Regions from separate parts of the Halomonas sp. hl-4 genome, predicted to be linked through region 2. Evidence: predicted binding sites of a transcription regulator. Region 2 holds the regulator's gene; each other region holds the start of a gene.
What was found. Region 2 encodes FNR, which switches genes on or off when oxygen is low (the NO sensors DNR and NnrR bind a similar motif). Its sites were predicted from a motif close to TTGATNTANATCAA; they were not measured.

Region 1 (10,032 bases), 1.3 Mb from region 2:
CTCCCCCCCTAATCAGCCTCATTCATCTAGGCGGCCAAGTCCTGCGTCTGCTTGCGGGGCTTTATTACACTAGGATAGCAATGTTAAGCGGCTAACCGCAGCGCAAAGCCAATAAGCAGCGTTCCAAACACCCATCGCTGAAATATTTGCCGTTTGTGCTGGCTGGCAAACCAGCGTTGCATCTGCGCTCCCAGGCAAGCATATAGCACATCATAGAGCAGCCCCACACCCACTAGCACCGCCCCCAGTAAAGTGAACTGAAGTGCGACGGCACCTTGCTGGGCATGTATAAATTGGGGCAGTAACACCGAACAAAAAAGCAGCGATTTCGGGTTCAGCAAATTAGTCAGAAGCCCTCGACGCCAAGCTAGATAATAGCTGCCATTGAGTGATGCTTGGTGATGACTACTATCGGAGCTATGCCGACTACGGATAAGTTGCACACCTACCCAAACCAGGTAAGCTGCGCCCAAGTAACGAACCACATCAAATAGCCATGGGGCAGCGGTAAATAGCGCCGCTAGACCCAACCCTGCTAATGCCACATGCAGCCCTCGGGATATGCCTAGACCTAGCGCTGTGGCTAGACCATGACCACGCCCCTGAGAGCTACTGGTATGCAACACAAGTAACATATCGGGACCAGGAATTAGGTAAACAATGGCTAACGCACTAATAAAAAGACCCATTTCCATCGCTGCTTCCTTAAGGTCACAAATAGTGTCTTCGCAAGCGCTATGGTACCTTTAAAGAGATGAGCGTTTTCTTGTCATTTTAACTTTAAAAATGATATTTATTGGTATCTTGTGTCAATTTTTAATAGGAAAATAATCACTCATGCCAATTGGTCAGTTAGACGCTATCGACCGCCGCATTCTTGCATTGCTCCAAGGTGATGCCCGTTTAACGAATGTGGAGCTCGCGGAGAAAGTAAACTTGTCGCCATCTCCCTGTTTACGCCGAGTGCGACGCTTGGAAGCTAGCGGTATTATCCGTGGTTACCATGCTGAGCTTGATCGGCGAGGGGTCGGGCTTGAGCTAACGGTGTTTGTGGGTATCAAGGTTGAACGTCACCATGAAGAGCAGGCTAATGCCTTCCGTGAGGCAGTGGTCAAACTGCCAGAAGTCGTCACTGCGCACTTAGTCTCTGGGGAGTCTGATTTTTTACTACAGGTGGTGGTACCTAGTTTGGCGGCTTATGAGGCGTTTCTAACGGGGACACTGCTTCGTCTACCTGGGGTGAGTGATATTCGCAGTAACTTTGCTATCCAGCCGGTGAAAGAGTACGGCACCTTACCATTAGCTAACAACAATAAGACCTAGTTGTGAAACTTGTTGATAGTGGCGCGCTCGTTTGATGCAATTTAACGCTAACCCCACGAATACCCATATAAAAAAGGTGATTAGCGCCACCGGTAGCCACATACAGCCAGCCTGCAGAGACGCTTGATTTGGCTACTGTGCGCCAGTAACGCCTTTAGGTCTCCGAGTTGTCATCTTGTTGTAATTTTTCTCCTTCTGAATCCACCCAGCCTAACTGTTTTCTCCGATGCCTAGGCAATAGGGCAATGCTTGTCCTTGACATTGAGAAAAAAGACTCCCTGATAGTGACGTCATTTCACGACCACGAAAAATCATATGGGCTTGATATGGATCAAGCTGCGGCCATATGCCTCGTGTTTTTAAGCAGAAAGAGGGCTATCCTCAAACGATGACATTTAAGTTATTACGTTAGAGGAAATAGTTATGAAGAGTCCTTTAGTGCCACTGGCTACCGCCATTGGAATCACGATGGCCTTAGGAGCCACACCCTCTATTGCAGACGAAGTCGAGGCCTACCGAGAAACAACATTAGGTCTCTATGTCACGGCCATTGAGGCTCATGACCTCATGCAAGATAACGATCGTGCTGTACTCATCGACGTACGCGACCCCATTGAGATCAAGTTTACTGGCTTCGCCGAGCCCACCGATATCCATGTGCCCTGGGTGCTAGCCGAGCGCGATAATTTCGATGAAGAAGCGAAGACTTGGCCAATGGTCAAAAACGCTGACTTCGAAGAGCAAGTAAGAGCAAAAATAGACGCTCTAGGCGTAAACAAAGAAGATCCGATCATTGTCATGTGTCGCTCCGGAGCCACCCGCAGCGCTCCCGCTGCCGATGTGATCGCCGAGATGGGATACAGCGAAGTCTATTCCATGACCGACGGTTTCGAGGGTGAAAAGCTCAAGGAGGGTAATTCCCAGGGCGTAAGAGCGCAGGATGGCTGGCGCAATTCGGGCCTTCCATGGAGCTATGACATTAACCCTGATGTGGCATGGCGCCCTGCCCACTAAGATTCCGATATATGGGCCACTGCTTAATAAGCAGCAGGGCCAAGATAGTGATCAAACCCAACGAGGTGAACGCATGACTACAACACATAAGACCAGCAATACGATCTTGGTACTGGCCGCTGCTACCGCTGCTTTCGGTTTCTCAAGTCTCTCAATGGCTGATAGCCAAGGTAGCAACGGAACTGAAGATCAGGCCTTAGTTATCCTTACTAGCGATTCACTGCAGACCCAAGGCATGGCCATGATTCTATCCAACGCAATGCAGCAGCAAGGCACCCACCTGCATATACTGCTTTGTGATGCTGCTGGTGATTTGGCCGTCGGAGGATACGCAAGTGCTGACGCTATCAACACGCCACCGAGCAACCCGGCAGGCCAAGTCAAGCCGGAAGGCATGCTTAATATGCTTTTAGAGAGTGGCGCAACCGTGGATGTGTGTGCCATTTACCTGCCCAACAGCGAAAACGAAGAAGACGACCTTCTTGAAGGCGTGGGTGTGGCGGCACCTGGCCCCATAGCGGAAATGATGCGCGACCCGTCCATTCCTGTTTACAGTTTTTGAGCACCCAAACTGAAATTAAGGAGTCAATTATGAGTCGCAACGTCGGTGGTATAGATAAAATCTTACGCATCCTGATTGGGATTGCACTGATCGTACTGGCCCTAACAGGCACTATCGGGGTGTGGGGCTGGATCGGCGTATTGCCGCTGGCCACCGGGCTATTTAACTTCTGCCCAGCTTATAAATTAATAGGCTTCAATACCTGCAAAACTAAATAGTGCCTATTAAGCAAACAAGACCATAGAAATAGCGCTTGCCAAGTTTATTAGAGCAAGCGCTTTTTTATATATGTGCGCTAAAAATTACCCGTGTCGCCATTAAATTATTTAATGCTAAATGAAACTCCGCATACAGAACAATCACTTAGCCATTTAACATTAAGGGAACATTAAGAAACGCACCCTAACCCATTGACATGTATCAATTTTTACCTTTAACAAAAGGCGTAACCTAAGCTTATTCCGACCATTCGCCCATGCGAATGCCGTTTAATTCGCCAAGGAGGCGCTATGGACGCAATACGCCGTTCGCTCTTGGGTCAAATGGCACGTTTAAGCGCCGGCGCGGCGCTGATACCGTTTTCAAGCCTTGCCCAAGCTGGCATCAATCAGCAACCTGCCCGCCGTGAAGGCGATCCCACTAAACGCTACGGCATGCTTGTCGATTTACGCCAGTGCATCGGCTGCCAAGCCTGTACGGTGTCGTGTCATATCGAAAACGCTGCACCGCTGGGCCAATTCCGTACCACGGTTTCCCAGTATGAAGTACAGCACCAGGAAAGCGGCGAATTAGCTACCTTTATGCTGCCACGGCTGTGTAACCACTGCGAAAACCCGCCCTGCGTCCCGGTCTGCCCCGTTGAAGCCACCTACCAGCAGCAAGATGGCATTGTGGTGGTCGATAGCGACCGCTGCGTGGGGTGTGCCTATTGCGTCAACGCCTGCCCCTACGATGCTCGATTTATTAATCAGCGCACTCAAACCGCCGACAAGTGCACCTTCTGCGCCCATCGTCTAGAAGCCGGATTGCTACCTGCCTGTGTAGAGAGCTGCGTAGGCGGTGCCCGTGTTATTGGCAATATGCGCGATCCGCAAAGCCAGATCAGCCGGATGATTAGCGAACACAGTGATGCGCTGATGGTGCTACAACCAGAAAAAAATACCCTTCCGCAGGTGTTCTACCTAGGCATGGACGAGCGTTTCACCACGCGCCCCACGGCGGAACCCGTTGCGCTGGAAGTACTCGACCCTCACGGTCAGGAGATGGGCTATGAATTCCACCATTGAGCTACTGGCACCGCGCTACGACATCGCCTGGTACCCCTGGGCGGTGCAGTACTTTTTTATGATTGCGGTTTCCTACGCCAGCCTGTGGCTAGCCGCCCCAGCACTGGTACTGGGCAAAAAAGCCTGGCTTCCTACCGCGCGACTGGCGCTAATCTCCTGCGTTAGCACTACGCTGGTAGCGCCCGTTGCGCTACTCGCGGATTTGCACCAGCCGCTGCGGTTCTGGCACTTCTACGCGTACGCCAATAGCCACTCGTGGATGTCGATTGGCAGCGTTGTTCTACCGCTTTATTTGATTAGCGTGCTTGGCCTTGCTTGGCTGGCATGGCGGCCCGCGCTGCAGGCGCAGCGCAGCACACCAGGACTCAGCGGCATGATAGCTACTTGGCTTTCACTGGGCAGTGGCATAACGCCACGAGCACTGGTCGCCGTGGTAGGCCTGGCTGCGCTGGGGCTTTCCAGCGGCATTATGCTTTACACCGGTGCCGAGCTTGCAGTCGTAAAAGCCCGCCCGCTTTGGAACACCGTATGGCTACCGCCTATGCTGGCGACCACTGGGTTTATCGCTGCCTCCGGGCTGGTATTAGTGCTGAACCGGGTGAGTGGGCTTTGTTCGCAAACTACTATACGACAGATGCTATATGTGCTGCTAGTGACCTGCGCGCTAGCAGGCTTGATTGCGATTAGCTGGTTTTTGGATGGCGTGAATGCCCACGTAGGCTCAGTCGCCGCCGCATTGGACTCCGTGAGCAATAGCGACTCGTGGCGCAATACCGCTCTATGGGGAGGGATTACCGGCTTAGCGCTATTTGCCGCCGTGTTGTTGTTATTGACTCGCCCTACCCTCCGCCAGCCAGGAGTACGTGGCGCCCCAACCTCTAGCCAACCTGCGCTGTTTGCCTGGGCATGGCTGCTAGGACTCGTAGCCATACACATGGGCTGGATGTTCCGCTGGGTGGTGCTGATGGATGTTCAGCATGTGGCGCGCAATAGTGCCGGCTTTCATCATTACGGTATTCCCGCGGGCTCTTCCGGTATTTTAGGCATTGTTGGCACCTTCGGCCTCTGGCTCGCCGCTATTCTACTGATTGAACTGTTTATTCCCTGGCGGCAGGCACAACAGGGCGGCCTTATAGCAACGCCAACTCACGCTACCCAAGATGCTTCTACTCATCCTCTAGCCACGAAAAAAGGAGCGTCTAGCCATGTCTAAGTCTGCTCAAGACCCGTCACGCCGCCGTTTTCTAAAGGGCGCTGCCGCCGCTGGCGGTGCCGCCACCTTTGCCGTAGGTTATGCCGACCCACTGGCCAAAATGGCCAAGGGCATTACCGGTAGCGCGGGCGAAAAACCCCACCACAACATTCATGGCAACTCGCTAACCCCAGAATACCGCGTCGATTTAGACACTGGCGAACTTACGCTAACCCCCGACCAGCGGGTCGCCTTCACTATTTGCTATGGCTGCACCACACAGTGCGGCGTGCGAGTAAGGGTCGATGACACCCGCGGAGAAGTGCTGCGGGTATCAGGCAATCCCTACCACCCGCTGTCCGCCGACGACCATTTACCCATGCATACACCGGTGGCGGATGCACTGCGCAGTGTTAGCGCCTATGGTGAACAGGGTCAGATAAACCGCTCCACCGCCTGCGCCCGCGGCAACGCTATGATGAGCCAAATTACTAATCCTTTCCGTGTCGACCATTGTTTAAAACGAGTAGGCAAGCGTGGCAGCCGTCAATGGCAGAAAATCTCCTTTGAGCAGCTCATTGAAGAAATCTGCGAAGGCGGCGACCTGTTTAACGAAGGCCACGTTGATGGACTGCGCGATATTCGCGATCACGACACACTGATCGACCCTGACAACCCTGAATATGGCCCCAAAGCCAACCAATTAATGGTGATGGAAGCCACTGACTATGGGCGCTCAGATCTACTCAAGCGCTTTACCCTAAATGCCTTTGCTACTCGCAATTACGGTCACCATGGCGCTTACTGCGGGTTGGCTTTCCGCATGGGATCTGGCGCGGTGATGAACAATATTGTCACCAACGCCCACGTTAAGCCGGATATCCAAAACGCACGGTTCATCATGTATATCGGCTGTGCGCCCAGCCAAGCGGGCAACCCGTTTAAGCGCCAAGGCCGCTTGATTGCCCAAGCACGTGCAGCCGGTACACTGGAGTACGTGGTGGTGGATCCAGCGCTCAATGCTGCCACCTCCCACGCAGCTGACAACAACCGCTGGGTGCCTATTCGTCCTGGGACAGACAGCGCTTTTGCCATGGCAATCATTCAGTGGCTACTCGACAACCAGGGCTATGCTAGCGACTTCCTAGCCCTGCCCGGCAAAGCCGCCGCCGATGCAGCGGGCGAAACCACCCACTCCAACGCCACTCATTTGGTAATTGACACTTATGAACACAAGCGCAGAGGTTATTTTCTTCGCGCCAGCGACCTGGGCCTAGCGGAAGCGGGTAGCGATGCTGACTCGCCGGTGGTAGTGGCCAATGGCGAACTCGCGCTAAGCGAAGAGGTGATGACCGCCGAGCTGTTTGCCGAACGCCCGGTTGAGCTTGCCGATGGCACCATCGTGACCGTCAAAAGCAGCCTGACGTTGCTAAGCGAATCTGCCCACGAGTACGACCTAGACACCTACGCAGAACATTGTGGCATTCCAAGGGCGACAATTATTGAATTGGCCAGCCGCTATGCCAGCCATGGCAGGAAAGCCGCTGTTAATTGTCACGGCGGCATGATGTCGGGTAACGGTTTCTACGCCGCGTTTAGCGTGCAAATGCTGAACCTACTGGCGGGCAACTACAACATGAAGGGTGGCAGCGCCGTGGGCGGCGGCACTTACAGCGGTACCGGCGAGGGCCCACGCTACGACTTAGCCAACTTTCCTGGCAAGCGCGCGCCCCAGGGAGTTTTCCTATCCCGCTCGCGCTTCCCCTACGAAAAGTCTTCCGAGTATCAGCGCAAAGTCGCCGCAGGCGAAAACCCTTACCCAGCTAGAGCGCCGTGGCGCTCGCTGGCGCCGCCGACGCTCACAGAGCACCTACCCTCGGCACTAGATGGCTATCCTTATCCCATCAAAGCAGTGATTGGCTGTATGGCTAACCCGATTTACGGTCAGGCTGGCCTAAAAGGCGTCATTGTCGATAAGCTGAAAGATCCCAAACGACTGGGACTCTTTGTTGCCGTGGATGGCTTCATCAACGAAACCAACCGCTACGCCGACTACATCGTCCCTGATTCTGTGATGTACGAGGTGTGGGGCTTTACGGGCGCCTGGAAAGGCACCCTAGGCAAGCTGACCACCGCCTGCTGGCCGGTGGTGGAGCCGCGCCAGCAAAAAACCGCCGAGGGCGAGCCGGTGTCAATGGACAGCTTCTTTATTGCCGTGGCCAAACGCCTTGGCCTGCCCGGCTTTGGAGACAACGCAATTCCCGATGCCCAGGGAAATCTGCACCCGCTCAATCGCGCTGAGGATTATTATCTGCGGGCCGCAGCCAATATCGCTTTTCAAGAAGAGCAACTGCCAGAAGCCGACGACGCCGATATTGCTCATGGAGGTATCGCCCCGCTGCTGCCCAAACTTGAACGAACACTTAAATCCGACGAGCGAAACAGGGTGGCGTACCTTTATGCACGGGGCGGGCGCTTTGAAAATGCCAGCGAACACTTTGTCGGCGAGCATTTAAAAAACCAGTGGAAGAAAACGCTGTGTGTTTACAACGAATCGGTCGGCACCAGCATTGATACCACTAACGGCCTGCCCAATAGCGGCGTGCCCTGCCATAAACTGCCCCAGTTGGCGAACAAGCAGCCCATGCGCGAGGTGTTTTCGGAGCAAGAGTGGCCTCTGTTGGCGTTCTCGTTCAAATCCAACCTGATGAACTCTTACGCTATCGGCAGTGAGCGGCTGCGTATGATCAAGCCTTACAACCCGATACAGATGCACCGCCAAGACGCAGAACGCTTTGGTATCCAGCACGGCGATACCATTCGCATACAAAGCCCGGGCGGAAGCGTTGTGGGGTTGGCGTTAGTCAGTGAAAGCGTAATACCTGGCGCCCTGGGCATTGAGCACGGCTATGGCCACAAGGATTTAGGTGCCACGCCACATGTCATCGATGGTATATCCCAGCCGGACATGCCCTGGATGCGAGCAGGTATCAATATTAATGACCTAGGCTTTCAAGACCCCACACGGAAAGTAGATGGCACTTGGCTTGAGCCCATCAGCGGGGCCAGCGTACGCCAAGGTTTGCCGGTAAGGGTTAGTCGAGTTTAGCTGATAATCGTTTTTCAGAGCTGATGGATCATTCGGTGGCCGTCTTCACTAGCGAGTTAATGGCACCGCTGATGTTGATCCTAGGCTAACAGCCCCGTATTGGTGCGCTGCTGGTTGCCTTCAACATGCTTGTGACTATTGCACTAGAGAATAGCCATGAACTGATGGCGCTTGGCAGCAACGGCGGTTGGTCACTGGAACTGCAGGGCTTCTCCCGTTAACCGCTGTTGCCGTTATTTTCGTTAGCCCAGGCCGCTATAAGCTGAAGAACTGACATCAGGAGCCGGTAATCGCCCGGCTACCGTTGCCTCTGTACACCATCACCCGGTTTCGGCCAGCTTTTTTTGCGGCATAGAGAGCCTCATCAGCCCGGCCTATGAGTTCTACAGGGCGACTGCCGGTAGCCGGGGTCATCGTAGCAACACCGACACTGACTGACAGGTTCATCGGGCTGTCGCGACCCACCACATGAATCGGCGTTTCTGCGACCGAAACACGCAGACGTTCTGCCATACTGACAGCCCCGTCTTCCAGTGTGGCGGGCAGTAATACGCTGAATTCCTCACCGCCGTATCGCGCCAGCAAATCCCCTGATCGCTGTATTTCATCGGCACAGACCTGAGCAACGCTGACCAGGCAATCATCCCCTGCCAGGTGCCCAAGATCATCGTTGACCTGCTTGAAATGATCAATATCTAGCATTACCAGACTGACCGGTTGCCCCTGTCGAAGTGCGCGATTCCACTCGGTTTCCAGTTTTTCATCAAACCGGCGTCGGTTGGCTACCTTGGTCAGGCCATCAGTTATTGTGACCGCTTTGAGCAGCTCATTAGCCTGCTCTAGCTCTTGCGTGCGTGCCTGAACCCGTGCCTCAAGGGTCTGGTTAGCCTGGCGCTCTATGTCCAGGGCATAGCGCTGGGCCTTGATTCGGTACTGACGTTCAAGATTGATGCGATAGGCCAGAGCAAACGACAACAGAACGACCTCCAGCGTTGCGCCGATCTGTGGCGCCATCACGGTCAGGGTGTTGGTGGGAATCAGGCCGATCTTACTGATGGCAAATACCAGTTGCCCCAACAGCAGCGGCGTCCATGCCAGAAAATAGTACTTGGCAAGCACCTGCCCCCGGTACCAGACAACCAGCCCTATCACCCATCCCAGCGCAGTAGCAACAGCAACCAGCACACTGACGAGGATAGTGGCAGTTTGATAATTACCGAACAGGCCATAGATAAAACAGCCAACGCTGATCAGCACGAGTATTTGCAGTAATCGGTGAGCGACAGGACTGTATCGTCGCACTTCCAAAAAACTCAGCGTAAACATGGCGGCAAAGAGAGCGTTGGCGGAGATTATCAACGGCGCGAAATACCGGTTGATAATCGGCAAATCGGGCCACAACCACTGGAATACTAGACCACTGAAGTTGAGCAATACCAGAGTTGAGGCAATAACGGTGAGAACATACCAGAGGTAGGCCAGATCCCGGACCAACATGAAAATGAACAGGTTGTACAGTGCCATCGCGACCATGACGCCCAGATAC
Region 2 (10,032 bases):
ACTGAACTACCGGTCCGCTGTAGTGTACTTACATCTAGCAGGGTCTTGCGTTTTGACCATTTGAGCACGTCGAGTATTTCAAATGGTGGGTGGTACTGGGTTCGAACCAGTGACCCCCAGCTTGTAAGGCTGGTGCTCTCCCAACTGAGCTAACCACCCAGGTTATTGGCATCGCCAATATTTGCTATGTTACGTGTTTATCGTGGCGGACCGGACGAGACTCGAACTCGCGACCTCCGGCGTGACAGGCCGGCATTCTAACCAACTGAACTACCGGTCCACATACGACAAAACATGGAAAACAGGCGGGTAATGCAACGATGGCGGACCGGACGAGACTCGAACTCGCGACCTCCGGCGTGACAGGCCGGCATTCTAACCAACTGAACTACCGGTCCGCTGTATTGCACTATTAACGCTAGGTGCTTTCCTTACTGCGACGTTTCCAGGCCATCATACGATGGTGGGTGGTACTGGGTTCGAACCAGTGACCCCCAGCTTGTAAGGCTGGTGCTCTCCCAACTGAGCTAACCACCCGCTGGTCACGTGGCGCTGCATTCTACAGTAGACGCGAAGGAAGTCAACACACTACGTTCAAATACTGTGCTTCCACAGACGGCTTTAAACGCACCCTTCCAAACGCCTCACTGCAGCGATTGAGCGCGCACGAAGGATGCCCCATGAGCGGCGGCTTCGTCAATCAAAATCGTCTGATTTACCCCCGAGGCACGGCGGGGTTTAAAGTCGTGATCGCCATCGGTAAGCCACATCACCTGGGTGTTATGCGGCAGCGCGTAGCTCGATACCTCTGCGTGATTGCCCAGAGGATCACGCTCGCCCTGAAGTATCAGTGAAGGCACCTGCACGTCTGACCAATGCGCCAGGCGCAGTTTGTCGGGTGCTTTTGGCGGATGAAACGGATAACCGGCGATCACTAGCCCCGGGCAAGCTTGCTGACTGGCCAACATGCTTGCCGCGCGGCCACCCATCGACTTGCCGCCGAGCCAAAGCGGCTTAGCCGTTAGCGGGGCAAGGCCGTCATACCAACGCGCCAACTCCGCCACCGTGCGATCAATGGCGGGCGGAGGGCGGCGCTTTCCCGTGGCCTGCATTTGCTGCATATAGCCAAGATCAAACGTAATCACCTGCAACCCATGCTGCGCTAACGCACTGGCAAACTGCTGCATAAAAGCGGATCGGTGCCCGGCGCCAGCGCCATGGGCCAACAGCAGGCAGCCGTGACTGGCCTGTCCATAAAGCCTGAGCGGCCCCATCCCCTCAAGCCAAAAACAGCCGCTGACCTGCTTGGCGACCACCTCCGCCAGCGTCTGCTTATCGATGCTTGTTTCCTGCGGCCAGTGGGTTTCCACAACGCGGCCCTCCGGGCTGTTTGACTGAATGCGCCAACATCCACCTGGCGCTGCTTTTCTTGACGTAGCTCAACACGGGGTTGCCTGGCAGCCGCTACCCTTGCGTCAAGCCTTTGACCTGGAGCATGGCCCCATGCCTACCACCGTGAATGATGATGCTTCTGATAGCACCTTGACCACTTCAACGTGGAGCGACGCATTACTCCAGCGCTACGCAATAAGCGGCCCCCGCTATACGTCTTACCCCACCGCCCTGTCCTTTGACGAGGCGTTTACGGCCGACGATTTTACCTCTGCCCTGGCACGCAGCAACGACGCTCAACGAGCGCTATCGCTGTATGTACATATTCCGTTCTGCCGGAAGATCTGTTTCTACTGTGCCTGTAACAAGATCGCCACTAAGAACACCGCACTTGCCGAACCCTATCTGGCAAGGCTCGACCGTGAAATGGCGCTGGCAGCGCAGCCTCTCGACACCCGGCGACCGGTGAGGCAGCTGCACTGGGGTGGCGGCACACCAACCTTTTTAACGCTTGACCAGATGAGCGAATTGATTGACCGCCTGGATGCCCGCTTCGGTCTGTCCAGCGACCCCGAGCGCGACTACGCCATTGAAATCGACCCGCGCGAAGCCGATGTGTTAACCCTGCGTCATCTGCAATCGCTGGGCTTTAACCGGCTGAGCCTGGGCGTGCAGGACTTTGATCCTCAGGTACAGCGAGCGATTAACCGTGACCAGCCACGGGTACTCACCGAAACGCTGATGGACGAAGCCCAGCGACTGGGCTTCCGCTCGCTCAACCTGGACCTTATCTACGGTCTACCACTGCAAACGGCGAACAGTTTTGCACAGACGCTTCGCCAGGTCATAGAACTGAACCCGGCGCGCCTGTCGGTGTTCAACTATGCCCACCTTCCGGAGCGTTTTCCGCCCCAGCGGCGCATTCGCCAGCAGGACCTGCCCGACGCCGACGAGAAACTGGCCATGCTGCGCGTCACCATCGAGATGCTCACCGATGCCGGTTATGTGCATATCGGCATGGATCATTTTGCCCGACCGGACGACAGCCTGGTTCTTGCCCAGCAAAACGGCACGCTGCAGCGCAACTTCCAGGGCTATTCCAGCCACGCCCAGTGCGATCTGATTGGCTTTGGTGTATCAGCCATTTCACGCCTTGACGATTGTTATGCGCAAAACAACAGCCAGCTCAATCTTTACCAGTCAGCCATTGATCAAGGGCAGCTAGCCACACAGCGTGGCGTATGCCTGAGTCGCGACGACCTGATTCGCCGCGATGCCATTGAGCGCTTGATGTGTGACATGCAGTTGGATTTGGCGGCGCTCGGCAAGCGCTGGCAGATTGATGCCCACCAGTATTTCCGCCTAGCGCTTAGTTCTCTCGACCAGGCAAAGCGCGATGGACTAGTGGATATACAGGGCAACAAGCTGCGCGTTTCCCCTTTAGGGCGATTGCTAATTCGCCATTTAGCCATGGCGTTTGATGCTCGCCTGGCTAATCAGAGCGAACAGCGCTATTCAAAAATAGTTTGACGGTTGCTGCCCATATGCTCCAGCTTACATAATGAAGCCATGCGCCACTGACGGAGACTCTCATGCTGGAACCAATGCTCCAACGGCGTGCCATCCTACATGAGGCACGCTGTCAAACCTGCAGCTTAAGCTCGCTGTGCCTGCCATTAGCGCTCGAACTGGAAGATATAGACCAGTTTGATGCGATTATTCGGCGACGCGCCCCGCTCAAAAAAGGCGAGCAGCTTTTTCGCCAGGGGGAGCCGTTTACCAGCGTATATGCCGTGCGTTCAGGCAGCTTAAAACAGGTCACCAGCGAAGGCGGTGGCTTTGAACAGCTGACCAACTTCTATCTGCCAAGTGAACTGGTAGGCTTAGATGCTATCGATGAACCCCATTACCCCGGCAGCGTGGTCGCGCTGGAAACCACCACGGTATGCGAGATTCCGTTTGACCAACTGGATCATTTGTCTGAAAAGCTGCCCGAGCTACGCGGCCAGCTATACCGCAGCATGAGCAAAGAACTGCGTAATGACCGGCGAATGATGCGGCTGCTGTCCCGCAAAACCGCCGACCAGCGCCTGGCAAGCTTTCTGATCACGCTTTCCGACCGTTTTCGCCGCCGGGGCTACTCGCCCTACAGTTTTCGACTCTCGATGCCCAGAGCGGATATCGGCAACTATCTCGGGCTCGCTGTGGAAACCGTCAGCCGGATTGTAAGCCGCTTCCAATCTCAGGAAGTGGTGGACGTGTCAGGCCGCGAGGTACGCATTCTTGATATAGCGAGACTGCAGCAGCTTGCCGAAGAAGACGCCGCTCCCTAGCCAACAGTGAGCGCCTGAATGCGCCCCGCCATTAACTCAGCCTGTTTGGCTTCTAGCCCGGCGAAGTCAAACAGATCGCGGTCCGCAAGCTGCGAGGGCGCAACATTGGTGACGGCTTTAAACATACTTTCCAATCGGCCGGGATGTTTTTTATCCCAATCCGCCAGCATATCTTTCACTACTTGACGCTGTAGGTTGGGCTGCGAGCCACAAAGGTTGCAAGGGATAATAGGGAACGCCATTTGCTGGGCGTACTCAACGATATCCGCCTCTTTGCAGTACGCCAGCGGTCGGATAACGATGTTCTTGCCGTCGTCAGAAAGCAATTTGGGCGGCATTGATTTTAGCGTGCCACCGAAGAACATATTTAAAAACAGCGTTTCAAGAATGTCTTCCCGATGGTGGCCCAGGGCAATCTTAGTGGCGCCAATCTCTTCGGCAAAGCCGTACAGCGAACCGCGGCGCAAGCGCGAACATAGCGCGCAAGTGGTTTTGCCTTCCGGGGTTTTCTCTTTCACCACCGAATAGGTATCACGCTCCAGAATGTGGTATTCCACCCCGCGTTGCTCGAGATAGGTCGGCAACACATGCTCAGGAAAGCCCGGCTGTTTCTGGTCCATGTTGACGGCCACCAGCGAGAAGTTCACCGGCGCATTGCGCTGCAGGCTGAGCAGCATCTCCAGCATTGTATAACTGTCTTTGCCGCCGCTCAGGCAGACCATAACGCGATCGCCCTCATCGATCATGCGATAGTCAATGATCGCATTGCCCACTTCGCGGCGAAGACGCTTTTGTAGCTTATTGAACTCGCGTTTTTGTTTGGCTGCGTGGGATTCAGAAGCGACAGCCGCTTCGGGGAAGCCGGGTGCCGCATTAGGGGTCGCCAACGCTGGGTCAAAATGATCAAGGTGATGTTGCATGGTATAAGCACTGCCGATGGTAAAAGAAGCAACCGCTATTCTAGCAACTCCCAGCGCCAGCGCCCAACTGCTTGCCACTACAGGGCAGCATCCACCTCCGTACGCTGCAAGCGAAGATACAGCAGCGCGCTGGCGGTGGCATCTTCAAGCGCCCGCTGAGGCGCCTGGCTGGGCACTTGCCAACAGTTTAGCGCTCTGGCTAGCTCATCTTCTTGCTCAGCCTGGGGGTGTAAGCGGCGCAGATGGCGCTGGTGCAGCTTGGTGACATCCACCCGTGCATTGGGCAGGCCAAACCCTAGATGGCGGCGTAGCGCCTGCTCGAGCGGCGCGAGGCGCTGCTCAAGCTGCCAGCCGACGATCGGCCGGTTGCCGATAAACTCGACTAGCGAACGCAGGCTTTCAACATCGAGCGGTAGCGTGGTCTCCACGTTGTACAGCAACTGATGACGGCGCTCGGCGGCGTCGCTTCCTCGCGCGCCTTCGCTCAGCGCTGCAACCCATGCGCGACTGGTCAGGATTTGGTGATGACGCAGCGTTACCGCCGCGATGCTCATTACCCCATGGTGGGCAAAACACGAAAGCGCCACCAGTTCATTTCCTAGGTAAGGTTGGAAAAGCCACGCATAGGGAGAAGCTGCATAGCGGCGGCGCTCGCTTCCCCGGCGCAGCAGGCCGCCAAGCCAACCAAAGGGGGCATCTAAATAGTGTCGACTGATCACGAATACTCCAGGTGATAACGATGCGAGAGACGCTGTTTGAAATCTTTAACGATGTGCAGCGCTTCGCGAAGCAAATCACGCTCCAACGACGATAACTCCTGCACGACGACCCGGTTGGAGCGCTCCGGTTGGTTAACGGATGATCCGTCGGCGATATCATTGAGCTGCTGCTTAAGCCGCAACTCGGTAAACAGCGCTAAGGCTTCGCCTAGGTCGTCAGCAAAGCGCCGGTTGAGACGCCCGTCCTCGGCCAGCGCATCCAACCGGCCAAACGTCGAGGTGTCGTGAATACGCCGCTCAAGCGCCATGGTGCGAACGCCGTGAACGATGGGAAAAATACCGCCTTTTTTTATATCGATGCCGTGCTGGGGCTTCTTAAGCGAACCAAACAGCGTCAAGGGAGTAGAAAAACGCAGCGCAGTGCGGGCGAAATACGACAGCAGCAACTCGTCCCGGGAGCAACGCTCGAACAGCTCCTCACGGACGCTTTCCAGCAGGCTCGGGTTGCCCGCCACGCCGTGGGCGTCGAGCATGATCGCCAGCTTCATCAGGCTATCGCCGTCACGTGCGCTGGCCCAGCGCGCAATGCGCCCTTTCCATTCGCTTACCGTGGCCACCCAATCCGGGTTCGACACCATGATATTGCCCGGACAAGGCGGGTAACCCAGCTCAATAAGGGTGGCCGTGAGGCGCTGCATGTCATCCCCAACAGCGGGCCACTCAGCGTCGTCGGCCAGAATCAAGCCGTTATCCTGGTCGGTTTTGAGAATCTGCTCGCCGCGCCCCTCACTGCCCATGACCATCATGCAGCTGTGCTGCTGATGTGACGCATCAATAGTGAATTCCCAAGCCTTGCTCATGATGCGGCCATTCAAGGCTGCCAACAGATCCATGGCAAAACGTAGCTTCACCCCCTGCGCCATCAAGGCGTTGACCAGCTCCGGCGTACGGTGACTAGCTGCGGCCAGCGCCGACAAATCACCGGCCTGCTCCACCTGAAGGCTGACCACATAGCTGCGGCTTGAGAAATAGCTAAGTACGTCGGTCAGTTCGACCACACCAACGGCCTGGGCATTGTCCATCACCACGACCCGCGTCACCTTATGGCGCGTCATACTGACCAGCGCTTCAAATAAGTATTGGTCGGGCGTCGCCGTTACCAGAGTATATTGGGCGATATCAACAAGCGGTGTGGTTACGGGATGCTCCCCCAGCACAATGGCGTTTAGCAGGTCGGTTTTAGTCACCATGCCCAGTTGACTGGATGCATCAACCAGCAAGCTGTCAGCATGACTATCATTGAGCGTGCGCACGGCGGTGGCGACATCCGCATCGGCGGGCAGTAACAAGGGCGCGCGCATGCACTCACTGACGCGGGCCAGCATGAACCCTGCCATCGTCACGCCGCCTTCGGCGCGCTTTTCTGTTAACAGGCGTGCTTTATGAGCCAACGACTGGCGAAAGAATTGACTAAATTCGGGATACTCATGGCACAGTGTCTTGAATAGCGCTTTGGGCATCAGATAACACAAGCATTCCTGTTCCGCTTGAAACCGGTAGCGGCTTTTGCCGTTCAATATGCTAATGGCACCAAATAAATCGCCTGCAGTGTAATGCCCAATGCGCGATACTGATGACGGTAAGGTGGGGTCTAGTTCGGCAACTTCCCCCTTATGGATCACATACACGTATTCGCCCGCTTGGCCTGTCTCGACAATGATGTCGTGACGCTCAAAATAGGCAAGGTCCATGCCGCGACGCACGTGCTCCTTCCCCTCGGCATCCAGCAGCGAAAACGGTGGCTGGGAAAGGTCGACATCTACCATGAGCATGACCTCGTTATTATGATGCGGTGTAAGCGAACCTCGTTGACCTGAGGATGGTTGTCCAAGGCGTGTTAGTTAATAATGTCAAGCAGTCTAACGTTTAAGGCATCATTCGCCATTGGGTTAAAAACTGGCGTTAAGGAAATTCATTACCCGACTACTACTTTGGGTTATTGCGCTAATGTCTAACTACCTTTATTCACTTCGGTGTTGTGAAAAAGGCAAAACATGTCGCCACTTTTTGAATTATTAAAAACATGTCTAGGCCAGTTTCTGAACATAGCAAACATTGCCGTATCCCCCCCACCTAGACCATCGTCCCATGGCGCTAAGTAAAACTTATATGAATACACTAAAAGTCCATAAAAAAGCTCATTTTCAACTGATTGGCTACTTTTTGCTCACCACCAAAGTTTATTGATACCAAAGTCTGGGATTTATTTTTTCGCATTTATTGCCCACTATTGTCAGTGAGTCATGCAGGGTAATCGCACGTCATTGCACCACTCGAAATCCACCTTTTGCCAGGTGACGTGTTAACTAACAGCTGATTCATGACATCACTATAGCGAGTGGTTCCAAAAACGTGCGATTGATCTGATGGTTCAACCGCTATTTCGAGTGAACTTTCCAACCTAAAAACACAAGTGGAGAGCAACACAATGGCAGACGACAAATCCAATGCTGCTGAATACTGGAAAGCCAACGTCCGTACCATTATTGGATGTTTGGTAGTCTGGGCATTCGTTTCTTACGGCTGCGCTATTCTATTCCGCCCGCTACTTGCCTCTATTCCAGTCGGTGGTACCGACCTGGGCTTTTGGTTTGCTCAGCAAGGGTCAATTCTCACCTTCATCGTCTTGATCTTTTTCTACGCGTGGAAAATGAACAAGCTTGATGAAAAATTTGGCCTTGGGGAGTAAGCCGGTATGAGCCAATTTGCAATCAACCTACTTTTCGTGGGTGCCTCCTTTGCCTTGTATATAGGCATCGCGATCTGGGCACGCGCGGGATCGACGAAAGACTTCTACGTCGCCGGGGGTGGTGTTCACCCGATCACCAACGGGATGGCTACCGCTGCCGACTGGATGTCAGCGGCATCGTTCATCTCAATGGCTGGCCTGCTGGCGTCGGGCGGTTACGCCAACTCCACCTTCCTGATGGGCTGGACCGGGGGTTACGTTATCCTCGCCATGCTGCTTGCCCCTTACCTGCGTAAGTTCGGCAAGTTCACGGTACCCGACTTCATTGGCGACCGTTTCTACAGCAACACGGCCCGTCTTGTGGCGGTTATCTGTCTGATAGTGGCCTCGGTGACCTACGTTATCGGTCAAATGACCGGTGCGGGCGTGGCGTTCTCGCGCTTCCTGGAAGTGCCTAACACCGCTGGCATCTGGATCGCGGCCTTTATCGTCTTCCTGTACGCCGTTTTCGGCGGCATGAAGGGCATCACCTATACCCAGGTGGCGCAGTACATCGTACTGATCATTGCCTACACCATCCCGGCGGTATTCATCGCCATGCAGCTCACCGGCAACCCCATTCCCATGTTCGGCATGTTCAGTACGCATACCGAATCGGGCGTACCGTTGCTCACCAAGCTCGATGACGTAGTCAGTGCACTGGGCTTCCAGGACTATACCGCCGACGTCGACAACAAGCTCAACATGGTGCTGTTCACCCTGTCGCTGATGGTCGGTACTGCGGGTCTGCCCCACGTTATCATTCGCTTCTTCACCGTGCCGAAAGTGGCGGATGCTCGCTGGTCAGCCGGCTGGGCGCTGGTGTTCATTGCCCTGCTGTACCTCACCGCACCGGCGGTTGGGTCCATGGCGCGCCTGAACCTGATGACCACGGTCTATCCAGAGATGGCCGGTCAAACGGAAAACTACGCCGACGCCTCCGAAGAAGCCCTGCGCTACGAAGATCGTCCGGAATGGTTCCGCACCTGGGAAGACACCGGTCTGCTGACGTTTGAAGACAAGAACGAAGATGGCCGCATCCAGTTCTACAACGACGATTCAGACTTTGAAGATCGTGGTTGGGAAGGCAACGAACTGGACGTCAACAACGACATCATGGTGTTGGCGAACCCCGAAATTGCCAACTTACCCGGCTGGGTCATTGGCTTGATTGCAGCAGGCGGTATCGCCGCGGCGCTATCCACGGCGGCGGGTCTGTTGCTTGCGATTTCGTCCGCGATCAGTCACGACTTGATCAAGACCATGATCAACCCCAAGATATCCGAGAAAGGCGAGATGTTGGCGGCGCGAATCTCCATGGCCGGGGCGATATTACTTGCCACGTATCTGGGGCTTAACCCACCCGGGTTTGCGGCGCAAACCGTGGCGTTGGCTTTCGGTATCGCCGGTGCGTCGCTGTTCCCCGCGCTGATGATGGGTATCTTCTCCAAGAAGATGAACAACTCAGGCGCTGTCGCCGGCATGCTCAGCGGTCTGATCTGTACCCTGCTGTACATCTTCACCTACTTGGGCTGGTTCTTCGTCCCCGGCACAAATATGCTGGCCAACGAACCTGCAGAATGGATATTCGGGGTTTCACCGCTGTCCTTCGGTGCGATAGGCGCGATGATCAACTTCGCCGTGGCCTTTGCGGTCTGCAGCGTGACCAAAGCACCGCCGCAGGAGATCCAGGAACTGGTCGAAAGCGTTCGCTACCCGAAAGGTGCTGGCGTTGCCGTCGACCACTAAGTCATAATCTTTCCCTAACCTGCTGACCCAAGTGTCACAGGCTTTGGAACCGACCCGCCATCGGGCTTCCTCCGGGAGGCCCGATGGCTTTTTAGAAGGACGTATTATGATTTGGCATTTGATTGCCGCCG
Region 3 (10,032 bases), 830 kb from region 2:
GTAGCCGGGGAATTAGCGCCAAGTCTCTCACCACGGCAATAAAATCGGTACGCTCGTCATCCGCCAGACGCGACAGAAAAAGCGGCAACCGTTCGCCGTCTTCCAGATGTGGCCAGCCTCGCCCTGCCATCGCGGCCAGCACGTCGGGACCACTGGTCGTCTCATCGCGAAGTAACTGGGTATACCAATTACCTGCCTCGTGAGTGACGGTAGCACCTACTGCGCGCACGCAGGCGCATAGCATTTCAAGGTCACCTGCGATGATGGCCTGTTCGCCCCTTCGACGCAATGCGGCGACCAAACCGCTGGTGAGTGCCTGATGCTCCAGACAGAGACAAAATGCCTGAGCAACCTCTGTGGGTAAATAAGCCAATTGGGTGGCCAGCCGTTCAGCAATGTCGTTATCCATACGGATAACCACGTCGGCGATGCCCTGTAACCCCAACTGCTGCCAGTCTAGCGTCTCTGGGTCGCGTAGGTAGGCGACGACGGGTTCAAAATGTTGGCTCGCAGGCAGCTTAAGGTCATAGGTTGCACGGGCATTGAGCATCGCCTGAAAATGAGCGCTCGGCGTAAAAGCGAGCGGGTTGTCCTTCATCAGGTTATCAACCTCAGGGGCTCGTTCTTGGCCTAGCTGCGAGACATTGCGGCCAAGGGTTTCGATCAACCGGTTTAAAAACGCATCGCGCTGGGCGGGCACCAGATGGCCTTCCTCGTCCAGCGGCAGGGCCAGGAACCAGATCGCCGGCTCCGGCATATCCCCAAGCCGAAACACAATGGCCACGCGCGCTTGGCTTTGCCAAGGGGCGGGCCAAGGGCTCTGCGCGTTTTCTAACTGGCGCAGCGCGTTATCTGAGCACGCCGTTACACGGCGACCCATATGATAAAACGACACGCTGGCCCCGCTGCGCTGAAAGAACTCGTCTAGGGTGCGAATTGGTTGCATAACGTCCTTTCCTGTTGCAAGCCTGCACTCTACCTTGCGGATAGCAGCCTGTCAGCCGTAGGCATTGATAATATCACGCCTTTTTTACTATCTGGTTAAAAATTAGACAGTCACCCGTAACCCGCATGAGAACCGCGGATGCGACACATTTCCATAGCTTATCCACAGTCTCTTGCAAGTTTTCTGTGAGTCTGTGAATAACGGGGGCCGTCGGTGGGTGAGTGGCAACTCGGGGACAGAGTTGGGATAATATATTTAACCCATACGACAGATTTAACTTAGGTGGTTTATGAGCGTCCATCAACAGCTTCACACTGCGCTTCTTGAGCTTGAAGCTACCTTAAAAGCCGCCAATCTATGGCGCATGCCGGCACCAGAGGCTGCGGCCTTTTCCAGCCAGCAGCCGTTCTGTATCGATACGATGTCGCTGCTCCAATGGCTGCGTTTTGTGTTTATTGCTCGGTTAAACACGTTAGCTGAAGCAGGTGGGCCAATGCCGGCCAAATGTGATGTGGCGCCGGCTATAGCGGCGCATCTTAAGCAGGAGAACGTACGAGCCAGCGATTATTTGTTGGTGGTTAGGGCCGTTGAGCGCATTGATCAGCTGGTTACCGATAACTAATGAAATCGCCCCTGACCACTTATCAGAGGGCGATGGCCGTTAGATGTACTGTCTGTCTGCCTATTTAAAAACGATAGCTGATGCCTCCCATTACCACCACGGGATCAATGTCTACGCTACCGGCTGACTCTCCGTTGATGGTGGCATCGCTGTCGATATCGATGTACCAGGCGGCTGCGTTCAACGCCCAGTGATCATCAATCAGCAAGTCAACGCCCACTTGGCCTGCAACTCCCCATGAATCCTCCAAGGACAGCGAAGCTCCGATATCGGTCTTTTCGTCAGAGAAATGTGTGTAATTGACGCCAACTCCCAGGTAGGGCTGAACGCGGGCATTGCTGCCGCCTAATGGGTAATATTGGAAGGTCAGCGTAGGCGGAAGGTGCTTGGTCGACCCGTCTGTAACGCCATCGACCTGTAAGTCGTGCTTAAAGGGCAGGGCAGCTAGCAGCTCGACACCTAAGGTGTCGTGAAAGCGGTAGCCCAGCGTAAAGGCGGGCCCGCTTTCCGAGTCTACGTGTACATCAGCGCCGCCTAGCAGCTCGCCATTATCGCTGGTGGGGGCAACCTTGGCGATGCCAAGGCGGGTGAAAAAATCGCCTTCCCCATAAGCAAAGCTGGCGCCGCTGAAGGTAAGTGTGGCGGTCGATAGGCTGATTGCGACAATGTGACGAGGTTTGATGTTGCGCATGGAGTCACTCCTGATTGCAAGGCGGGCGGCCATTCATTGGCTGCTTAACGGTGCAAACAGTTTATCGAGACGCTGCGAGTGGATTATTGATCTATGGCAAGAGTTATTAGACAACTGTGCTTAGAGTGATTCGGTATCGCTCATGGGTAGACTTTTAAGCAGTTATTGAGGCAGACCAGAGTCGCGCTGAAGGGCTTTAGATATCACCAAGAGTTTTACCGTGTGATGTAAGCTAATGGCGTCACTGAAGTGAATGAGGCCTTCCCGTGACGGTGTACCTGACACGGGAAGGCCTCATGATCAACCTATTGGCTAGGTTGAGTGCGCGGTTCGCACTCGTCTAGCGATCGATATGCTGATATTCACCGGCATCGGCAGTAGCGCTGCTTACTGCCAAAATGGCGATAAACGAAGCGATGAAGCCAGGAATGATCTCGTACACGCCAGGGCCACCCATGAATTCAGCGTTCCAGCCCAATGCAATCCAGATCATAACGGTGGCGGCACCCACCACCATGCCTGCGATGGCACCGGCGCCGTTCGTGCGCGACCACATCAGCGACAGGATAATCAGCGGCCCGAATGCTGCACCGAAGCCTGCCCAGGCGTTGCTAACTAGACCCAGAACCTGAGAGTCTTCATCAGATGCAATGAAAGCGGCAACAATGCCGACTAGTACCACGCAGACACGGCCTACGGCGACACTTTGTTGCTCAGATGCCTTCTTATTCAGGAACAGACGATAGAAGTCTTCAGTCAACGATGAAGATGCCACTAGAAGCTGGCTGGAAACGGTGCTCATGATCGCAGCAAGCAGCGCTGCATAGAGGAAACCGGTGATCAGCGGATGGAACAGTAGATCTGCCAGGACAATAAAGATGGTTTCCGGATCCTCGACATCCATGCCGTTACGGAGCGCATAGGCCCGACCGAAAATGCCCAAAGAAACAGCGCCAATCAGCGAGATAAGCATCCAGCCCATGCCAATGTTACGGGCAATCGGTACATCCTTGAGTGTCCGGATGGCCATGAAGCGCACAATGATGTGCGGCTGGCCGAAATAGCCAAGCCCCCAGGTCACCGCCGACAGCCACCCGATAAAGGTCAATCCGGACGTCCAGGACAGTAGCGTGGGGTCGGCTTCATTTAAGGTTTGTGTTGCCTGGCCGAAACCGCCCCCACCTTCGCCGAATAGCACCACCGCAGGCATGATGATCAGCGCCAGCATCATGATGCAGCCTTGCACGAAGTCGGTCATGCTCACCGCAAGGAAGCCGCCAACCACGGTATAAATAAGCACCACGCCCAGTGTAATAATGACCCCCATGGCATAGTTGCTCATATCACCGACGTTGAAAACGCCAGAGAACGCGCTTTCAAACAGCTTGCCGCCAGCCACCAGTCCCGATGCGGTATAGACCGCAAAGAAGACGACGATCACGATGGCAGACACTGTGCGCAGGGAAAGCGCCCGTGTCGGGAACCGGTTTGCCAGGAACGCCGGAATGGTAATCGCGTTGCCATAGTGAACGGTTTGTTCACGTAGGCGCGGAGCGACCAGAATCCAGTTGAATAACGCCCCCACAAGCAAACCAATCCCGATCCAGGCCGAGCCCAAACCTGAAGCGAACAACGCCCCAGGCAAACCCAGCAGCAACCAGCCACTCATGTCCGATGCGCCGGCCGATAGAGCCGCCACTTTTGGGCTGAGGGTTCGGCCCCCGAGCATATAATCTTCAGATGAAGAAGTGGCTTTGCGCATCGCGTAAATACCGATGGCGATCATTAGCGCAAAGTACGCAATGAGACTTATCCAAACACCGATGGCCATAAAAACGTCTCCTGTTTCTTAGTTATTAAGTCGGGCGTAGTGCCGACAGGTTGGTGCGCTTGCCAACAAGGCGTTGGCAGCGGTGCAGTTTTGTTTTTTTAAACCCCATTCGTATTCACGTGAGGGGCCCCTAGGTCGTCTGGCCGCGATGTCCTCAGTGAGGTTGTTGGAACGGTTGTACGTAGCTTCTCTATATCGAGAACATAACCGGCGATCCCTTTGTTATTTTTCCCCATGAGACGCTTCCTTTTAAGACGTTCAGTTTATTAGTGTGACGAGCGGCTTACTCATCGCCCAGTGCCAATAGCGACGCATTGCCCCCTAGGGCAGCGGTGTTATTGGTAATGGTTTTTTCGGTAACAAAACGCTGTAGGTAATTCGGCCCACCGGCTTTCGGGCCCGTGCCTGACAGCCCTTGGCCACCAAAGGGTTGTACACCCACCACAGCACCGATGATATTGCGGTTGATGTAAACGTTGCCGACTCGCATTTTCTGAGCTATTTCAGCGGCAAAGGATTCATTGCGGCTATGTACCCCAAACGTCAGGCCATATCCCCGTCCGTTGATGTGGTTAATGACTTGGTCGAGTTCACTGGCCTTGTAACGCACGATGTGTAGGATTGGGCCAAACTGTTCGCGGGTGAGTGAGTCGATGCTGTCGATGACGAAGGCAGCGGGGGCCACAAAGGTGCCATTGCGGGTATGCTCAGACGCCATCGGCGTTTCCGCCACAAGGCGGTTCTCAGCCTTGAGTTTTTCGATGTGCTCAAGCAAACCTTTGCGGGCGTCTTCGTCGATGACCGGCCCGACATCGGTACCAAGGTCTCGAGGGTCGCCAATATGCAGTTCGCTCATTGCCCCTTTAAGAATCTCGATAACTCGATCGGCCACATCGTCCTGCAAATATAAAACGCGTAGCGCCGAGCAACGCTGCCCCGCACTCTGGAATGCCGACTGAATCACGTCTACCACGACTTGCTCGGGCAGGGCGGTCGAGTCGACGATCATGGCATTCATTCCGCCGGTTTCAGCGATCAAGGTCGGCAGTGGTGCGTTCTCCCGCGCTGCCAGGGCACGGTTGATGATCTGTGCAGTATCCGTCCCGCCGGTGAATACCACGCCGGTAATCCGTGGGTCAGACGTCAGCACGCTGCCTACTGTTGGGCCATCACCTGGTAGTAGCTGCACCACGTCGCGGGGCATGCCGGCTTCATGCAGTAACTCGATGACACGGTGGGCCACAATGGAGGTTTGTTCGGCGGGCTTGGCCAGTACGGTGTTGCCCGCTACCGCGGCGGCCACAACCTGACCGCAGAAAATAGCCACCGGGAAGTTCCAGGGGCTAATCGCCGCAAACACACCCTTGCCCCCCATCAATAACTGATTAGATTCTCCCGTCGGGCCGGGTAATTCGATTGGCTCGCCAAACGATTCTTCTGCACGCATGGCGTAGTAGCGGCAAAAGTCCACGGCTTCCTTGATTTCATCAACACCGTCGGTCAGCAGTTTGCCGCCTTCCCGGGAACACAGCGTCATAAGTTCCGGCATGTGTTCTTCCATCAAGTCGCCCAGCCGCCGGATAATGGCGGCGCGTTCGACAACCGGTGTGGCGTCCCAACGGGGAAAGGCATTCCAGGCGGCGTCCACTGCCTTGGCGGCTTGCTCTTTACTGGTCCATTGCACGCTGCCTACGGTTTGGCGGCGATCATAGGGCGATGTGACCTTATGCGTGTTGGCGGCGTCATCGCCGACGTCAAACGCCAGCAGCGGTTTGGTCGGGTACTGTTTGTCCATGAAGGTAGCCATTTCCTCCATGAGCGGATAATAGTGACTGCGAATATTCAAATTAACGCCACGAGAGTTAAGCCGTTTTGGGCCGTAGATATCTTTAGGCAGGGGGATAAGCGGGTTGACTAACGACGGTTGCTGGCGAAGCGTATCTACCGGATGTTGGCAGAGGGATTCAACCGGCACGTCGGGGTCGACCAGTTGGTGTACGAACGAGGAGTTAGCGCCATTCTCAAGCAAGCGACGTACTAGATAAGGTAACAAGTCTTTATGGGCCCCCACCGGTGCATAAATGCGGCAGTAGGTCCCTTTGGGAGCGCGCTCAAGAGCAGCCTCGTAAAGCGCTTCACCCATGCCATGTAGGCGCTGGAATTCAAATGGGCGACTGGTGCGATGCGCCAACTCCAAGATGGTGGTGATGGTATGCGCATTGTGAGTGGCAAACTGTGGGAAAATACGCCCTGCGGTGTCATTGGATAGCAAGAACTGGGCGCAGGCCAGGTAAGCCACATCGGTGGCCGCCTTGCGGGTAAAAACCGGGTAGCCTTCCACACCCAACTGCTGGGATTCTTTGATTTCTGTATCCCAGTAGGCGCCTTTCACCAAACGCAACGGAATTTCGTCCCCTTGCTGCTCAGCAAGTCGGTTAATGTAATGCAGCACCGGTAGCGCGCGCTTGGAGTATGCCTGAACCACTAGACCAAAGTGGCCCCAGCCTTTGACGGCGTCGCTTTCATATACCGCGCGAAATACTTCAAGTGACAGTTCTAGACGGTCGATCTCTTCGGCGTCGATGGTAACAGCCACGTTTAGCTCGCGAGCTTTAGAGACCAGCTTTATTACGCTATCGACAAGCTCGACTAAAATCTGCTCACGGCGGCCGAATTCATAGCGAGGGTGAAGCGCTGAAAGCTTAATCGAGACCGATGGGGCCGGGGTTTTGTCGCCTAGGCTTTTACATGTTTTGCCCACTTGCGCAATCGCGCGGGCGTAATCGTCAAAGTAGCGCTGGGCATCATCCCGTGTGCGGGCAGCTTCGCCCAGCATATCGTAGGAATACGTATAGCCTTTATTAAACAATGGTTTCGAACGTTTTAGGGCTTCGTCAATGTCGCGCCCCAGGACAAACTGCTTGCCCATGATCTTCATGGCTTCGTACATCGCACGGCGAATAACGGGTTCGCCCATACGATTAACCATGCGGTTGATGAAGTTGGCTGGCTGTCCTTCCCGAGGATGATCCATATTGAGGACACGGCCGGTCATTAATAAGCCCCAGGTGGAGGCATTGACCATCCAGGATTCGCTTTTACCAATATGCGACTGCCAGTCGGCAGGGCCAAGCTTGTCCTCAATCAGCGCATCAGCGGTGGCTTTATCGGGAATACGCAGCATGGCTTCCGCCAGGCACATGAGCATCAGGCCTTCATGGGTATCCAAACTGTATTGCTGCAGTAACTCATCAATCGTATCAACCGCCGTATCCATTTTACGTACGTCGCGGACGAGCGCAGCAGTGTTGGCTTCGATTCGGGTAAAGTCGTCGCGGTCAACGTCGAGCAGAGTCATCAATTCGCCAACAAAGCTTTCTTCATCCACCACGTAATGGTCGCTGATACGATCCATTAAGGTAGCGAGGTCGGTTTGCCAGATGGCCGGGTCACGCAGTGTCTTGGCGTTGAGCATCGAAGCCCCCAAAGTCGGAACAGATGGGTAACAGGACGTAAAGCCTGAGATAACGCTCGAATGTAGAGCGCACTAGCCGTCGGTGTATGCCGTTTTCGCGGGAAAACGTGTCAAATTCGTGGCAAGTTCACTGTTTTTACGACTTTAGTTGAGTTTGGCAGGCTCTGCCAGCGTCCCAGAGGCGCGTCCTTTTAACGAGCCGAAGGACGAATGGGTTTGGCGAAGCTGGCGGGGAGAGAGACCATAGCCACGGCGAAACGCATGTGACAACGCACTTTGGTTGGCAAAGCCGGTTTGCAGCGCTATGTCGGTCAGCGATAAATGGCTTTGCACCACAAGCTGGTGGGCAGCATGCAACCGTTGGCGCTTGACGTATTGCCAGGGCGAGAGGCCTGTCTGTTGACGAAACCGTTCCGAAAAATGCGCTTCGCTTAAGCACACCAGTTTGGCAAGATCGGCGACGCGCAGGTCATCGGCCATATGTTGCTGAATGAAGCGGTCAAGGTGTCGCATGTTAAGGCGGCGCGAGGGGGGGCTGGGATCATTACCTAAACGCGCCTTAAGCGCGCCTAAAAACGTGGCCGCCAGACGGTCGTGTTGGAAAGGTGTAATAGTGGGAGAGGCGGTTTGGCCCAGTTCACTTTCCATGAACGCAAGGTAATGGCGTAGCGAGTCATCCAGGGCAAAAAAGCGAGGTGCATCGAACAGTGCCACCAGCTCGCGCTGCTCACCGGTTAGCGCGGGGGCATCTTCGGGTAAATCCAAAATCAGCTGTCGGTTATAGCCGCTGCCTGAATAGTAGTGCTCATGATTGGCGGGCACAATACAGCCCGAAAATGCGTTGACCCGGCCGCCTAATCCCTCGATCTCAAACTCCGAGGCACCACACAGGGTAATAACGATCTGATGAAAATCATGGGAATGGTGGCGCGTAGCGCTTTCCAAAGGAATTCGACGAATTGTACTGGGCATAGGAACCTCCGTCGCCACCTGCGTTAATGTGCATGGAGTGCGGTATGGGCGGCTAAGTGATCGCGTAAGGCTTGTAGCTCTGCTTGCCCCTCGTCGTTGAGCAAGGGTTTGCCTTGAGCCAGCTGCCAACGTCTGCCATGTTCTTCCATTAAATGGGATGCCCGTCGCCGCACCCCTTCTAAATAGTCGCTATGTCGGATTGGGTAACCGATTAGTGCGTTCCATTCCGTTTCGCTAACCTGGCTGGCCAGCGCTTTGTCAAACAGCGCTAGCAGATCTTTCGGTTCAGTGCGGTATCTGGGCGTGCGCGAGGTCATCAATACAGCGACGACACTGCCAATCACCACGAAACACACCCCAAAGACCAAAAGATAAAGTGCCATGCAGAGCTCCCTTGGGGTTGAGCGACAAATCACCGGGCGTTAAGTATACCGTTCAGACCTTTCTAAACGAAAATTTTACTTATTTTCGAACTTTTCCAGCACAGCGTGTCATAGAGTGTACAAGCAATGCAGCGATAGCAGTCGTTAATGGTGTTGCTTAGCTTATTGTTTTGATCCCTTGCTTCCGCTGCTCCATGAGTAGCGGTTTTTTTTGCCTCGATTTTATGACGTGACGACGTTGAACCGCCTAGCACATCGCCACGATAGTTGGTTTAGTGGCGGCGAATGGTCAGTAGCGCGACAAGGATATCTCGTCGTGTGACAATTCCCACTAGGCGTCGTTGTTCGACCACTGGGTAGATTTTGGGTTTCGCCCCAAGCATCTCTTGGGCTAAATCGGTAATACTTTTTGCCGGGGTAACGCTGAGCACTTCATTGCGCATCATCTCTCTGACCAAGGGCGCCTCATCGTCATGATAAATGCTGTCGAGAACCCGGCCCAATACATCCTGCTCTGAGATAAATCCGATTAAATTGTCGTGACGATCGACTACTGGCGCACCCGGCAAACGGTGCAACGCAAGCCCCTGGGCCAACGTGGTAATCGACATCTCGGGTGAGACACGGTAGCAATCGCGGGACATGATATCGCGCACGGTGTGAGGCGTAGGTTTTGGCATAGTGACTCTCCTTAAGCGTGAGCGTGACGATTGTTTAACTAGCCGTCGCACTATTTACTCTAGGTGATTCACGTGCAGATGCGATGATCATCCAACTGTATAATTCAACGCTATAAAAGCGCTTGTTAAAGAACAGCGGACGCCGCAATTGTCATATTGAATAGGACGAATGGCCGAGTGGCGTAGCGTAAGGAGGAGAGAATATGGACGCACGTGAATATTTGAACCGCAAAGGCGTACCGTTAGATCGAGATGCCGACCGTCCCAACACGCTGGAAGAAAAAGCCTGGGAGCGCGCGCGCGGGGCTGGGCAAAAACGGCCTAAGTCGGGTACGCCCCATGACTGGGAAGAATGGGAGCGCTATCACGATGATTTGGCACACGATGCTGATACCTTGGCGCAAAAAATCGACAAGGACGCCCATCGCAAAG

Region 1: the regulator FNR is predicted to act here: its motif matches at 3,310-3,323, upstream of dsrO (sulfate reduction electron transfer complex DsrMKJOP subunit DsrO).
Region 3: the regulator FNR is predicted to act here: its motif matches at 2,346-2,359, upstream of CPH17_RS00820 (OmpW/AlkL family protein).

The regions. Positions count from the first base shown of each region.
Region 1 covers NZ_LT907845.1:2,275,943-2,285,974, forward strand. Annotated here, with positions in the region: gene CPH17_RS10790 (LysE family translocator) at 84-695, opposite strand; gene CPH17_RS10795 (Lrp/AsnC family transcriptional regulator) at 838-1,323, shown strand; gene CPH17_RS10800 (rhodanese-like domain-containing protein) at 1,747-2,337, shown strand; gene CPH17_RS10805 (hypothetical protein) at 2,492-2,899, shown strand; gene CPH17_RS10810 (YgaP family membrane protein) at 2,929-3,117, shown strand; gene dsrO (sulfate reduction electron transfer complex DsrMKJOP subunit DsrO) at 3,409-4,185, shown strand; gene nrfD (NrfD/PsrC family molybdoenzyme membrane anchor subunit) at 4,169-5,398, shown strand; gene CPH17_RS10825 (molybdopterin dinucleotide binding domain-containing protein) at 5,391-8,486, shown strand; gene CPH17_RS10835 (sensor domain-containing diguanylate cyclase) at 8,763-10,032, opposite strand, start outside.
Region 2 covers NZ_LT907845.1:3,551,235-3,561,266, reverse strand. Annotated here, with positions in the region: tRNA gene CPH17_RS16730 (tRNA-Asp) at 1-16, opposite strand, end outside; tRNA gene CPH17_RS16725 (tRNA-Val) at 84-159, opposite strand; tRNA gene CPH17_RS16720 (tRNA-Asp) at 204-280, opposite strand; tRNA gene CPH17_RS16715 (tRNA-Asp) at 322-398, opposite strand; tRNA gene CPH17_RS16710 (tRNA-Val) at 462-537, opposite strand; gene CPH17_RS16705 (alpha/beta fold hydrolase) at 645-1,370, opposite strand; gene hemN (oxygen-independent coproporphyrinogen III oxidase) at 1,504-2,922, shown strand; gene fnr (fumarate/nitrate reduction transcriptional regulator Fnr) at 2,985-3,725, shown strand; gene ttcA (tRNA 2-thiocytidine(32) synthetase TtcA) at 3,722-4,645, opposite strand; gene CPH17_RS16685 (DNA polymerase III subunit epsilon) at 4,723-5,364, opposite strand; gene CPH17_RS16680 (putative nucleotidyltransferase substrate binding domain-containing protein) at 5,361-7,190, opposite strand; gene CPH17_RS16675 (DUF4212 domain-containing protein) at 7,853-8,113, shown strand; gene CPH17_RS16670 (sodium:solute symporter family protein) at 8,120-9,901, shown strand; gene CPH17_RS16665 (hypothetical protein) at 10,008-10,032, shown strand, end outside.
Region 3 covers NZ_LT907845.1:143,452-153,483, forward strand. Annotated here, with positions in the region: gene CPH17_RS00810 (DUF3549 family protein) at 1-946, opposite strand, end outside; gene CPH17_RS00815 (YqcC family protein) at 1,236-1,568, shown strand; gene CPH17_RS00820 (OmpW/AlkL family protein) at 1,633-2,259, opposite strand; gene putP (sodium/proline symporter PutP) at 2,600-4,090, opposite strand; gene putA (bifunctional proline dehydrogenase/L-glutamate gamma-semialdehyde dehydrogenase PutA) at 4,374-7,565, opposite strand; gene CPH17_RS00835 (AraC family transcriptional regulator) at 7,710-8,537, opposite strand; gene CPH17_RS00840 (hypothetical protein) at 8,561-8,920, opposite strand; gene CPH17_RS00845 (CBS domain-containing protein) at 9,193-9,600, opposite strand; gene CPH17_RS00850 (YqaE/Pmp3 family membrane protein) at 9,804-10,032, shown strand, end outside.